One region of the Fundidesulfovibrio sp. YSD1 genome, then DNA from elsewhere that is predicted to be linked to it. Evidence: predicted binding sites of a transcription regulator. Region 1 holds the regulator's gene; the other holds the start of a gene.

Region 1 (5,806 bases):
GGATGCCGTACTTGAACCCGAAGCTCATGATGTGGATCTTCATGGCCGGGCCCTGGCCTTCCAGGAACTTCCACTTGTCCTGGAGCTGGCGGCGCAGGTCGTGGATGGAGAAGCCCGTGGTGTCCATGACCAGGTCGGCGGCCTCGCGCAGCGGGGCCATGCGCCTGCGCTCCTCCTCCACGGCCTCGCCCAGGCCGTAGCCCTCGGACTCGAAGGGGTGGGGCCTGCGCGTGGTGGCGTAGCGGCGCATGATCTCCTGGGTGGACGCCTCCACGAACACGATCTGCGGCGAGTCGCCCGCGGCCCTGAGATCGGCGATGGCCGGCTCCCAGCCCGTGACGAAATCGGCCTCGCGCAGGTCCATGCCCAGGGCCAGGCCCCGGTAGCGGTTGGCCCCCTGGCCCTTGAAGAGGCTCACGAGCTTGGGCATCAGGCTGGCGGGCAGCCCGTCCACGCAGAAATAGCCCAGGTCCTCGAAGACGTTGAGCGCCGTGGACTTGCCCGATCCGGACAAGCCCGAAATCACGACGACCGGCAGGTCGGCACCAGCACCCGGCATAGCCCAGCTCCTTGTGAAAAGTCCCCGCACGCTTTCGCGGGCGGGGACTTCCTAGCACGACATCGGTCCGGTTGCATGACGGAAGCGGCCGCGCCTTCCCGAGGCTTCACGCCATCAGGAATGGCTGGCCAGTACCCGCCAGAGGCCGTCCTGGTCCTGGGCTTCGAGGAAGGACTCCCTGAAGCCTTCGTCCGAGAGCAGCCTCGATATCTGCGCGAGGATGCGCAGGTGCATGCCCGCCACGTGTTCCGGGGCGAGCACCAGGAAGAATATCCTGCACCGCTTGTGGTCCAGGGCCTCGAAATCCACCCCGGACTTGCTGCGGCCGACCACGATGACGATCTCCCCCAGGGAGTCCATCTTTCCGTGCGGGATGGCCACGCCGTCGCCGATGCCCGTGGTGCCCAGGTTCTCCCTGTCGAGCAGGACCCTCAAGGCTTTTTTCGGGTCCACGTCCGCGAAGGCTTTCGCCACGGGCGCCACCAGTTCGGCCAGGACCTCGGGCTTGTCCGAGGCCTTGAGGTCGTCCAGCACGAAATCCCTGCGCAGGAACTCTCCCAGCCGCATCAGAGGGATACTCCAGGGTCGATCAGGCCGTAGTCGGCGTTCTTGCGCTTGTAGATCACGTTGATGCGCTCGCTCTCGGAGTTGAAGAACACCAGGAACTCGAACTTCATGGCGTCGAGCTGCAGGGCGGCCTCTTCCACGCTCATGGGCTTCGGGTTGTACTTGTCGGACTCCTCGATGGAGCTGACCTTGCCCTCGGCCATGCTGACCACGCCCATGGTCACGGAGGCGGAGGCGGCCTTGCGGCGGTCCTTCATCTTCTCGCGCATCTTGCGCATCTGGGCTTCGAGCTTGTCCGTGATCATGTCGATGGTGGAGTACATGTCGTCGGAGCGCTCATGGGCGGAGATGTGCATGGCGTCGGCGTCGATGACCACGTCCGCGATCTGGCGGGTCTTCTCCACGGAGAGGGTGACCACGACCTCGGCGTTCTCGGCGTTGGGCATATATTTGTTGAGCTTGTCGAAACGCTTGCCAGCGTATTCGCGCAGACCGGGAGACGGCTCGAAATTCTTGAAATGGAAAGCGATGTTCATGATATCCTCCGGAAATGGCCGCTTTGGACGATGCGGCGTTTTTACAGGACTTCCTTGCGCTTGGACGAGGACTCGATGCCCATGGCCATGCGGTACTTGGCCACGGTGCGCCGGGCTATGTTCACCTGAAGCTTCTGCTTGAGGATGTCCGCGATCTGCTCGTCGCTGACGGGCTTTTTCGGGTCCTCCGCGGCGATGAGCTGCTTGATGAGCGCCTTCACCGACTCGGAGCCCACGCTCGACCCGTCGTCGAGCTCCAGGGCCGAGTTGAAGAAGAACTTCAGCTCGAAGATGCCATGGGGGGTGGCCACGTACTTGCTGGTGGTGATGCGGCTGACGGTGGATTCGTGCATGCCGATGTCGTCGGCCACGTCCTTGAGGATCAGCGGCTTCAACTTGGTCACGCCTTCCTCGAAGAAATCGCGCTGAAACTTGACTATCGATTCCAGCACCTTGAACAGCGTGCGCTGGCGCTGGTAGAGGCTCTTCATCAGCCACTGGGCCGAGCGCATCTTGTCCTGGAGGTAGTCCTTGTCCTTGCCCGTGCCGATGCGGGACATGTCCTCCATGTAGTACGGGGAGAGCTGGAGCTTGGGCAGGCCGTCCTCGTTGAGCACGATGACGAAATCCTCGCCGTACTTGTACACGTAGGCGTCCGGGCTCACGTAGACGGGATCGGATCCGCTGAAGTGCGAGCCGGGCATGGGGTCGAGGGACTGGATGATCTCAAGGTATTCCTTGATGTCCTCCAGCGTGATCCTGAACTTCTTGGCCAGCTGCTTGTAGCGCTTCTTCTCCAGGTCCTCCAGGTGGTCGCGGACGATCTCCAGGAGCACCGGGTCCTTGTAGCGGTAGACCTCCAGCTGCACCAGCAGGCACTCCTGCGGGGTGCGGGCGGCCACGCCCACGGGGTCGAAGCGCTGGAGCGTGTAGAGAACCTTCTCCACCATGGCGGGCTCCACGGCGCAGTCGGCCGCGATGTCCTCCACGGACTCGCCCAGGTAGCCCTGGGCGTTCAGGTTGCCCACGATGCCCTCGGCCACGCGGCGCTCTTCGGGCGTGAAGGGCGAAAGATTGATCTGCCAGGCGAGGTGGCCCTCCAGGGAGGGCTTGGAGGAAAGCCTGGCCTCGAAGGACATGCCCTCCTCCGGGGCCTCGTACTCGCGCACGGTGGCCTGGCGGGAGGTGGAGGCGAAGTCGCCGATGTAGTCGTCCCACTCGGCGGTCTTGAGCAGCTCGCGCTGCATGGCCCCCTCTTCCTGGGTGGCGTCCGGCGCGTGGGAGTCTTCCGCGATGGTGGGCTCGGGCCGGTCGTCGTCCTGGTAGGTCTCCTCCAGAAGGGGATTCTCGAGCATCTCCTTCTGGACGGTCTCCACCAGCTCCAGCCTTGAGAGCTGCAACAGCTTGATGGCCTGCTGCAACTGCGGAGTCATCACCAGTTGCTGCGAAAGCTTGAGTTGCTGTCTGAGCTCAAGAGCCATGCGCGCTCGGTACCTCTCGGTCGGGTTCAGGGGCTAGCAAGAAAAATGCCGGAAACACCTAATCGGCAACGGCGGTTATGCACTAAAAGAGGGAACGTGGCAAGACTTGACGCGGTTTCTCCGCAAGGCCCAAGGGTGCGCCGGGCGGTTTTGCAGGTCGCAAGGGGAGCAAGGCGGCGTTTTCGGGGCCGTTTCAGCACGACCAGCGGTCCCAGATGCCCGAAAGCAGGCCCTGGGCCAGGAGCAGGAACCTCGCGGCCTCCCGCACCGCCCCGTGCCCCCCGGGCCTGCGCGACACCCACTGGGCCAGGCGCAGCACCTCGGGCTGGGCGTCGGAGGGGGCCATGGGCAGGCCCGCGCGGGCCATCACGGACGCGTCCAGCCAGTCGTCGCCCATGTAGGCGGCCTGCTGGGCCTCCAATCCCTTCGATTCCAGAATGCCCTCGAACACGGGCAGCTTCTTCAGGTGCCCGCCGTGGAACTCGCGGATGCCGAGTTCGCGCATGCGGTGCTCGGCCTGGACGTTGCCCAGCCCCGAGATGACCGCCACCTCGATCCCGGCCTGCATGAGGAGCTTGAGCCCCATGCCGTCCTGGACGCCGAAGCGCTTGAAGCCGACGCCGTGCTGCGAGGCCCCGTCGTGCCAGACGCCGTTGTCCGTGAGCACCCCGTCCACGTCCAGGACGAGGAGCTTCACGGACCTGGCCAGGCCCAGGGCCCGGCGGTTGACGCCGGGCCTGACGGGCCGCCTCACTTGCCCTCGCGGGCGGCCTTGGAGGCCCTGATGAACTCGCGGAACAGCGGGTGCGGCTTCATGGGGTTGGACTTGAACTCCGGATGGAACTGGCAGCCCAAAAACCACGGATGCCCGGGCAGCTCGACAACCTCCACCAGGGACTCGTCCGGCGAGAGCCCGGAGAAGACCATGCCCTTCTCCTCCATGCGCGCGAAGTAGGCCTTGTTGAACTCGTAGCGGTGGCGGTGGCGCTCCTCGATGTTGGCGGCCTGGTAGGCCTCCATGGCCGCGGTGCCGGGCTTGACCACGCAGGGGTAGGCGCCCAGGCGCATGGTGCCGCCCATTTCGGAGTCCACGTCGCGCTTCTCCACCTTCTTGGTGCGGAAGTCGTACCATTCGCGCATCAGGTAGATGATCGGGTCGGGGCTCAGGCGGTTGAACTCCTCGGAGTTGGCCTCGGGCAGGCCGAGCACGTTGCGCGCGAACTCGATGCAGGCCAGCTGCATGCCCAGGCAGATGCCGAAGAAGGGAACCTTGTTCTCGCGGGCATACCGGATGGCCGCGATCTTGCCCTCCACGCCGCGCGAGCCGAAGCCGCCGGGCACGAGGATGCCGTCCATGCCCGCCAGGCGCTCGGCCACGTTGGCCGGGGTGACCTCCTCGGAGTTCACGTAGACCAGGTCGACCTTCACGTCGTTGGCCACGCCGCCGTGCACCAGGGCCTCGTGCAGGCTCTTGTAGGCCTCCTTGAGGTCCACGTACTTGCCCACGATGCCGATGGTCACCTCGCCCTTGGGGTGGGCGAGCTTCCTGCACAGGTTCTGCCAGGGGTCGAGCTCCGCGTTCTTGGCGGGCAGGCGCAGGAGGATGGCGATCTTCTGGTCCACGCCCTCGGCGTAGAGCTTGAGGGGCACCTCGTAGATGCTTTTCACGTCCACGGAGGTGAACACGGCGTCCGGGTCCACGTTGCAGAAGAGCGCGATCTTGCTCTTGAGCGACTGGTCCAGGTCGATCTCGGAGCGGCAGAGGATGATGTCGGGCTGGATGCCGATGGAGCGAAGCTCCTTGACGCTGTGCTGGGTGGGCTTGGTCTTCAGCTCCCCAGCCACGCGGATGTAGGGGATCAGCGTCAGGTGGATGTAGAGCACGTTCTCCTTGCCCAGGTCCGTGCGCAGCTGGCGGATGGCCTCCAGGAAGGGCTGGCCCTCGATGTCGCCCACGGTGCCGCCGATCTCGATCAGGGCCACGTCCTCGTCCTTGGCCACGCCCAGAATGGCGCGCTTGATCTCGTCGGTGATGTGCGGGATCACCTGCACGGTGCCGCCCAGGTAGTCGCCCCGGCGCTCCTTCTGGATCACGTTGAAGTAGATGCGCCCCGAGGTGATGTTGTTGGCCTGGGACATGGCCACGCCCAGGTAGCGCTCGTAGTGGCCCAGGTCCAGGTCGGTCTCGGCCCCGTCGTTGGTGACGTAGACCTCGCCGTGCTGGAAGGGGTTCATGGTGCCCGGGTCCACGTTGATGTAGGGGTCGAGCTTCATGATGGTGCAGCGAAGCCCGCGCGCCTGCAGAAGCGCGCCGATGGAGGCCGCGGCCAGGCCCTTGCCCAGGGAGGAAAGCACGCCGCCGGTGACGAATATGAACTTGGTCTTCATAGGGATAGAGACTCCTTGGATGCTCTGGAAGAAACATGGAAAACCCCCGCCCGGTTGACGCCTTGCGCGGGGGCACGTAATGTCGCTCGGATACGTCTAAGCGACCGGCCCGGATTTTTCAAGAAACCCCTGGAGCATTGTTCATGGCCCAAGTGAGAACCCTGGTCATCACCGGATACGGCACCAACTGCGAGGCGGAGTCCGCCCACGCGGCCAAACTCGCCGGTTCCGACCAGACGGACATCGTCTTTTTCTCCGACATCATCGCCGGACGG
Region 2 (5,806 bases), 980 kb from region 1:
CCTGCTGGACACCAACCGCGACTTCGACACCACCACCACCCAGCGTGCTGACGAGTTCGACGCTTACGTCCTGGCCCTGCCCATCACCCTGGACGGCTTCAAGGCCACTCCCTGGGCCATGATCGCCGTGGCCGGCGACTTCGCCAACTACAACACCGCCGCTGGCAACGCCGGCGCCACCCTGGCCTCCAACCTGCTCTCCGCCGGCAACTTCCTGGCTCCGGCCAACTGGCGGAACCACCACAACGTTTACTGGTGGGTCGGCAGCTCCTTCGCCGTCACCGCCCTTGACCCCTTCAAGTTCTACGCCGACGTCGTGTACGGCGAGGGCAACGGCGCCGACCGCGGCAAGAACCGCCGCGCCGGCTTCTTCTTCGACGTCGCCGCCGAGTACACCGGCTTCGACATGCTGACCCCCCAGCTGACCTTCTGGTACTCCACCGGTGAAGACGACTCCACCCGCAACGGTTCCGAGCGTCTGCCCTCCGTCATGGGTTACTGGGATCCCTCGACCTCCTTCCTGTTCGACGGTTCGCAGGCCTACACCCGCGGCTTCATGGGCGTGAACCCCATCGGCGCCTGGGGCTTCGTGTTCTCCCTGAACAAGATCTCCTTCGTTCAGGACCTGACCCACCGCCTGACCTTCAGCTACGCTCGCGGCACCAACTCCCCCCGCGCCCTGCGCAACGCCAACGCCCTGGTCGGCGTGGGCAACTACGTGCAGATGGGTCGCGACCTGACCACCAACGAGTACGTGATCGCCATCAACTTCGATCACCAGTACAACATCTACGAGAACCTGGCTGCCATCGTGGAAGCCGGCTGGTCGCACGGCGAGTTCGAGCGCTCCGTGTGGGGCCGCCGCTTCGTGAACGAAGCCAAGAACGGCGACGCCTTCAAGGTCGCCTTCGGCCTGCAGTACAAGTTCTAGTAGCCCTGCCGGACTACGCCAGGCGGCCGGGACGAAAGTCCCGGCCGTTTTCTTTTGCGCCGGGGGCACGGGCCATGCGGGAAAGAAGGAGGAGGCGTTATTCGGGCGGCGATTCGCCGGGCAGGAAGCGGGCGTAGATCGCCCTGGTGGTCCCGTCGGCCCGCATCCCGGCGAAAGCCTTGCGCCAGGCGTCCACCGTGACCGGGTCGGATCCCTTGGAGAAGGCTACGTAGAGGTCCATGGTGTTGAAGGCGAAGACCTTGCCGAGCGGGGCCTGGCGCGCGTCGTCCATGGCTTTCATGACCTCGAAGCCCATGCTGGTGGTCACGATCAGGTCCACCCGGCCGGACAGGAGCTTCCTGATGTTCGTGTAGGGGTCGGGGGCGCTGTCCAGGTTGGTGAAGCCCCTGGAGAGGAGGTACTCCTCGCGGGCGTCGTCCTTGTAGGTACCGATCGCGCGCACCCCCCTCGCCTCTTCCAGGCTGGCGAGGCGTGGGGCCTTGCCCTCTATGCCCACGAACAGCCACTGGATGCGAAAGATCGGCCCGACCCACTCGAAGAGGCCCTCGCGTTCCTCTGTCCTTGAGATGCAGAAGATGACGACGTCGGGCATTTCTTGGGCCATGGCGTAGGCGCGCGCCCAGGGCAGCACCTCGATGGGGGAGCCGTCGCCCGCGCGCCTCTGGATTTCACGCACGATCTCCACCCCCACCCCCGCGGGTTTGCCGTCCACCACCAGCACCGCCGGCGGGGACTGCTCGGTGACCACGGTCAGGGCGCGGCCCAAACCCGGCATGAAGAGCGCCAGGATTATGCAAAGGCTCGTAAGTCGGAAGATGTGCATGCGATGCTCCGCTGCGCCGGGTATTGAATCGGCAAGCCCTGCCCGGCCTCGGCCCTTCCGGACGGCAGGATGGAAAACGGTAGCAGGAATTCACAGGCTTGTGGAGCAACGCTTGCGCCAGGCATTTCAGCCTTTTCAGGTCTTGTTTACTGCCCGGACGCAAAAAAGGCCTCCCGAAGGAGGCCTTTTCGCTTTTTCGGGCACGCCCGCACTCAGGAGCGCTTCATCCTGCGGCGCATCGCCGCCGCGCCCAGGGCTCCCACTCCCATGAGCAGCATGGACGCGGGCTCGGGCGTGGGCACCATGGACTGACCGAAGAGCACGTCGTTGGCGCAGGTCATGGTGAAGGCGTAAGTGAACGCCTCGCCGGAAAGGGCGCTAAGGTCGATGGCGAACCCGCTCCATTCGGACGAGCCGTACTTGTAACCGGTCATCTCGTTCTTGTTCGCGTACTTGCGGTCGATGGTGTCCCAGCCGTCGAAGTCCAGGGTGTCGACCAGGGTCAGGCCGCTCATGGTCTTGATGTACTGGGGATGCCTGTCACGGTCCGAGGTGTTGTTGCCCATGGAACTGGTGCCGTCCATGAAGTAGTTGCCGTAGACGCTCTTGAGCTGGCTCAGGGTGTTCACCTCGATGCCGTAGACGAACTTCGAATTCGTCTTGTCGTTGACCTCATAGAGGCCCCACTGCGAACCGTTGAAATGAATGATGTAATCCCAGTGGTTGTCGTTGCCGAAGTCGAAGAACCAGTCGCCGGGCTTGAGCGAGTTCCACATGGAGTCGTTGTTTTTGTTGTTCCACTGGGTGTTGTAGTAGTCGAGCACGATGCCCGTGAGGGTGTGCCCGGTGTAGAGGAAAGCTCCGCCGGTCAGGTCGGGCACGCCGTTCTGGTCCTTAGTGGGCATCTCGGCCACCTTGGCCAGGCCGGGCCAGATGTTGGCGGTGTCGCCGAACGCCACAGGGCCTGCGTTGGCGGTGGTGGCGAAGAAGACTGCGGATATGATGAGCGATGCAACGAGCTTCATTGGTTCCTCCGGAATCGTTCGTGCGATATTCGGCATCAGCCTGCCAAAGCAAGCGCCATGCCAATGTTAACGTATCAATATCGCAGGACTTCAATGCCTTTCAATGTCGGCATTGTTTCCAATTGGTCTTGGCTTGCCGGATTCCTTTACATAGACCGGGCGAAAGCCATCCGATTTCTCTGTCAAAACCTCAAAATGCAATGGCTTTTTTGAATACCATAACACCGAGGGAAACTGATTATGGCCGGGAAAAGCCTGCCGATCCGGAATTGCCGGACAGCGCGGCGGGTAAGGAAGCCCAGGCCCGCTCAGGGCCTGCACACCTTGCACCCTCTGTATCCGGCCGCCTCGGCGGCCTGCCTGGTCTGGAAGACCGCCGTGCACATGGCGCAATCGAAATACCGGCAGCCCTGCCGGTGATAGATGTGCGAGCGCACGTTGCCGTGATAGATTTGCTGAGCTTGCTGGGCCGCCGTGGGCGAAAGAGGGAGAAGGACGCTGGCGGCGAGCGCCAGGGAGGACAGAAGCGCGATAAGGACTGGGCGGGAGGGTCGCATGGGTCCTCCTGTTGCGTGTCGTCAGGCTGCCTCGCGGACCGGGCGAGGCAGGCGCCGGATTCTTGCCGGGCCATCCCGTCACCCGACGGGCCAGTCCCCGGGAATCAAAACGGCCGGCGAGCGCAAAGCGCCCGCCGGCCGGAAACGGATGCCGGATAAGGCGCGCCTAGAAGCGGTAGTTCTTGTTGGCCTTGGAGAAGTCCATGGCCGTGAGCCCCACGTTCACCTTGAGGTCCTTGTAGCCGTACTGCTCCTCCAGGTTGCCGCTCTCGTCGTAGCAGGTCACGCCCACGGGGAGCAGGTGTTCCTTGTCCACGTTCAGGATCATGTGCGAGGTGTAGTACTTGCGGCCGCCCGAGGGGCTGAAGCGCGCCTCGATGCGGATGGTGGGCCTGCCCTCGAAGCTCTCCTCGCTCAGGCCAACGAGCTGGAACTCGCCGCGCTGCATGGCGGCCGGGATGTTCTGGCGCATCATCTGGATGATGAAGCCGAAACCGATCTCCGTGATGGGGTGGCGGTTGCCGTCCATGAGGCGGGGGTCGGTGGGGACGAAGGTCCAGGTCCAGAAGCCCAGGAGGCCCGGGCAGTACGCCAGGACCTTGCCGCCGTACTCGCCGTGCACGTAGAGGGCTTCCTTGGGCGAGGAGCTCAGCCACTTCATGTAGACCTTGAAGGGCTTGGCGAACTTGACGTGGATGCTCTCCCTGTCGTTGAGCTTCTTGCCCACGCGCTCCTGCTTCTGGAAGGTGGCGGTGTAGTCCTGCACCTGGTCGTAGCGCGCTTCCATCTGGTCGAGCAGGGAGAGCAGCTTGCCGCTGTCCGCGCCCGCGAGGGCCTGACCCGCGACGCAGGCAACGAGAAGCGCCGCGAGCATGGTCGTCATCAATTTGAATTTCATTGTTCGGCTAATGTCCTTCGTGAATTCGGGCCGTTGGCGTGGACCGGTTGTCTTTCGGCCCCCGGCGCCGGCTGTTGCGGCTGACGTGCTGCACGAAACGTACCCGTCACACGCACCGCACGGCAACGGATTTTCGTCGAATTCGCATGCCGCGTCAACACATTCTGTTACAACGGCCACGCAGTTGTTTGTCACGCCGTGGACAACATCTTGAATTACCCGGCGATCGCCCGTGAAGCACATTCGCGACAGTGCGCGGGCGCGAGGCGCGGGCATCCTCCTCCGGCACTGCTTTGCCTTTGCCAGACAGTTCTGTTAGCTTCCGACACCATCCCGGCTGAACCGAAAGCGCCGCCGTTGTCCGTCCCGAGGGGCCGTCGCCGCCCTCCCTGAAGCAGCCGCGCAGGCCCCGTGGGCCAAGGCGCCGGGTCAGGAGGGACGGATGTTCGCCTTCATCGACCTGCTCCGCGGCGTGGCCGCGCTCCTGGTCTTCTGGTTCCACCTCGACCTGCACATACTCTGCGGCTACCCTGCCGAGCCCGTTCCGCCCGGCTCATGGACGTATTGGCTCGTTTACGGCTTTCTCGATCTCGGACGCTACGGCGTGGCGCTCTTCTTCATGATAAGCGGTTTTCTGATCCCGTCCACCCTGCGCGCCCCCAACGCCAGCCTGCGATCCTACGCGATCCACAGGTTTTGCAGGCTGTACCCGGCCTACTGGGTGGCCATCGCGGCCTGGGCGACGGCGGCCTGGCTCTCCGGGGACTGGCAGGGCCTGAACGCGCGGACGGCCGTGGCGAACCTGACCATGGCCCAGAAATTCCTGGGAGTGCCGGACGTGATCGGGGCGTTCTGGACGCTGCCCATCGAACTGCTGTTCTATCTCACCTGCGCCCTGCTCTTCTGGATGGGCCGGCTGGCATGGAGCGGCCTGCGCCTGACCGGGGCCGCGCTCGCGCTCTGCATCGGCCTGGCCGCCCTGGGCCAGGCCACGGGCCTAAGCCTTCCGCTGGCCCCGCTTTTCGCATTCACGCTCATGTTTCTGGGGGACGCCGCGCGCCAGGCCATCGACAGGGGCCGAGGCGGAATGAAAGTTCTTCTTGCAACGGCGTGCGTGGCCGGTCTGCTCGTTTGGGCCAACCTGCTGGGCTACGAGGCTGACGAGGCCTGGCGCTTCATCCGGGCGTACTGGCTGGCCATGGTCACCTTTTTCGCCTGCCTGGGCCTGCGCGGCCCCATCGCCTCCAGCCGGGCGGCGGCCACGGCCGGGAGGTTCCTCGCCGACACGTCCTACAGCGTCTACCTTTTGCACGCCCCGGTAGGCATGACCTCGGCGCGCATGATCCTTGAAGCGACGGGAAACCCGGCCCTGGCAGCCGGGAGCGGCCTCGCGCTGACCCTGGGCGCTGCCGTCGTCGTCTTCCGCCTGGTGGAGGCTCCGGCCATCAGATTCGGCAAGCGTGTGTCGGGCAGGAGCGCGCCGGGCCTCGCCCGCGAAGGGCAATGACCCGCCCCGCAAAAAAGGCGCCCGGAGAACCTCCGGACGCCTTC

What was found. The regulator sigma-54, encoded in region 1, starts transcription at its own class of promoters, with help from an activator protein. The targets are predictions, from matches to a motif close to CTGGCACGGNNNNTGCTT.
Region 2: ACZ5V4_RS05315 (PEP-CTERM sorting domain-containing protein) is a predicted target of sigma-54. The motif match lies at 2,847-2,864, and genes of this name have one in related genera.

What each region holds. Positions count from the first base shown of each region.
Region 1 covers NZ_AP043666.1:147,724-153,529, reverse strand. The annotation lists gene rapZ (RNase adapter RapZ) at 1-559, opposite strand, end outside; gene ACZ5V4_RS00795 (PTS sugar transporter subunit IIA) at 674-1,126, opposite strand; gene hpf (ribosome hibernation-promoting factor, HPF/YfiA family) at 1,126-1,662, opposite strand; gene rpoN (RNA polymerase factor sigma-54) at 1,704-3,143, opposite strand; gene ACZ5V4_RS00780 (KdsC family phosphatase) at 3,337-3,897, opposite strand; gene ACZ5V4_RS00775 (CTP synthase) at 3,894-5,531, opposite strand; gene ACZ5V4_RS00770 (phosphoribosylformylglycinamidine synthase subunit PurQ) at 5,675-5,806, shown strand, end outside.
Region 2 covers NZ_AP043666.1:1,127,767-1,133,572, forward strand. The annotation lists gene ACZ5V4_RS05305 (outer membrane homotrimeric porin) at 1-931, shown strand, start outside; gene ACZ5V4_RS05310 (substrate-binding periplasmic protein) at 1,029-1,775, opposite strand; gene ACZ5V4_RS05315 (PEP-CTERM sorting domain-containing protein) at 1,988-2,800, opposite strand; gene ACZ5V4_RS05320 (sunset domain-containing protein) at 3,109-3,357, opposite strand; gene ACZ5V4_RS05325 (DUF1571 domain-containing protein) at 3,524-4,255, opposite strand; gene ACZ5V4_RS05330 (acyltransferase family protein) at 4,698-5,762, shown strand.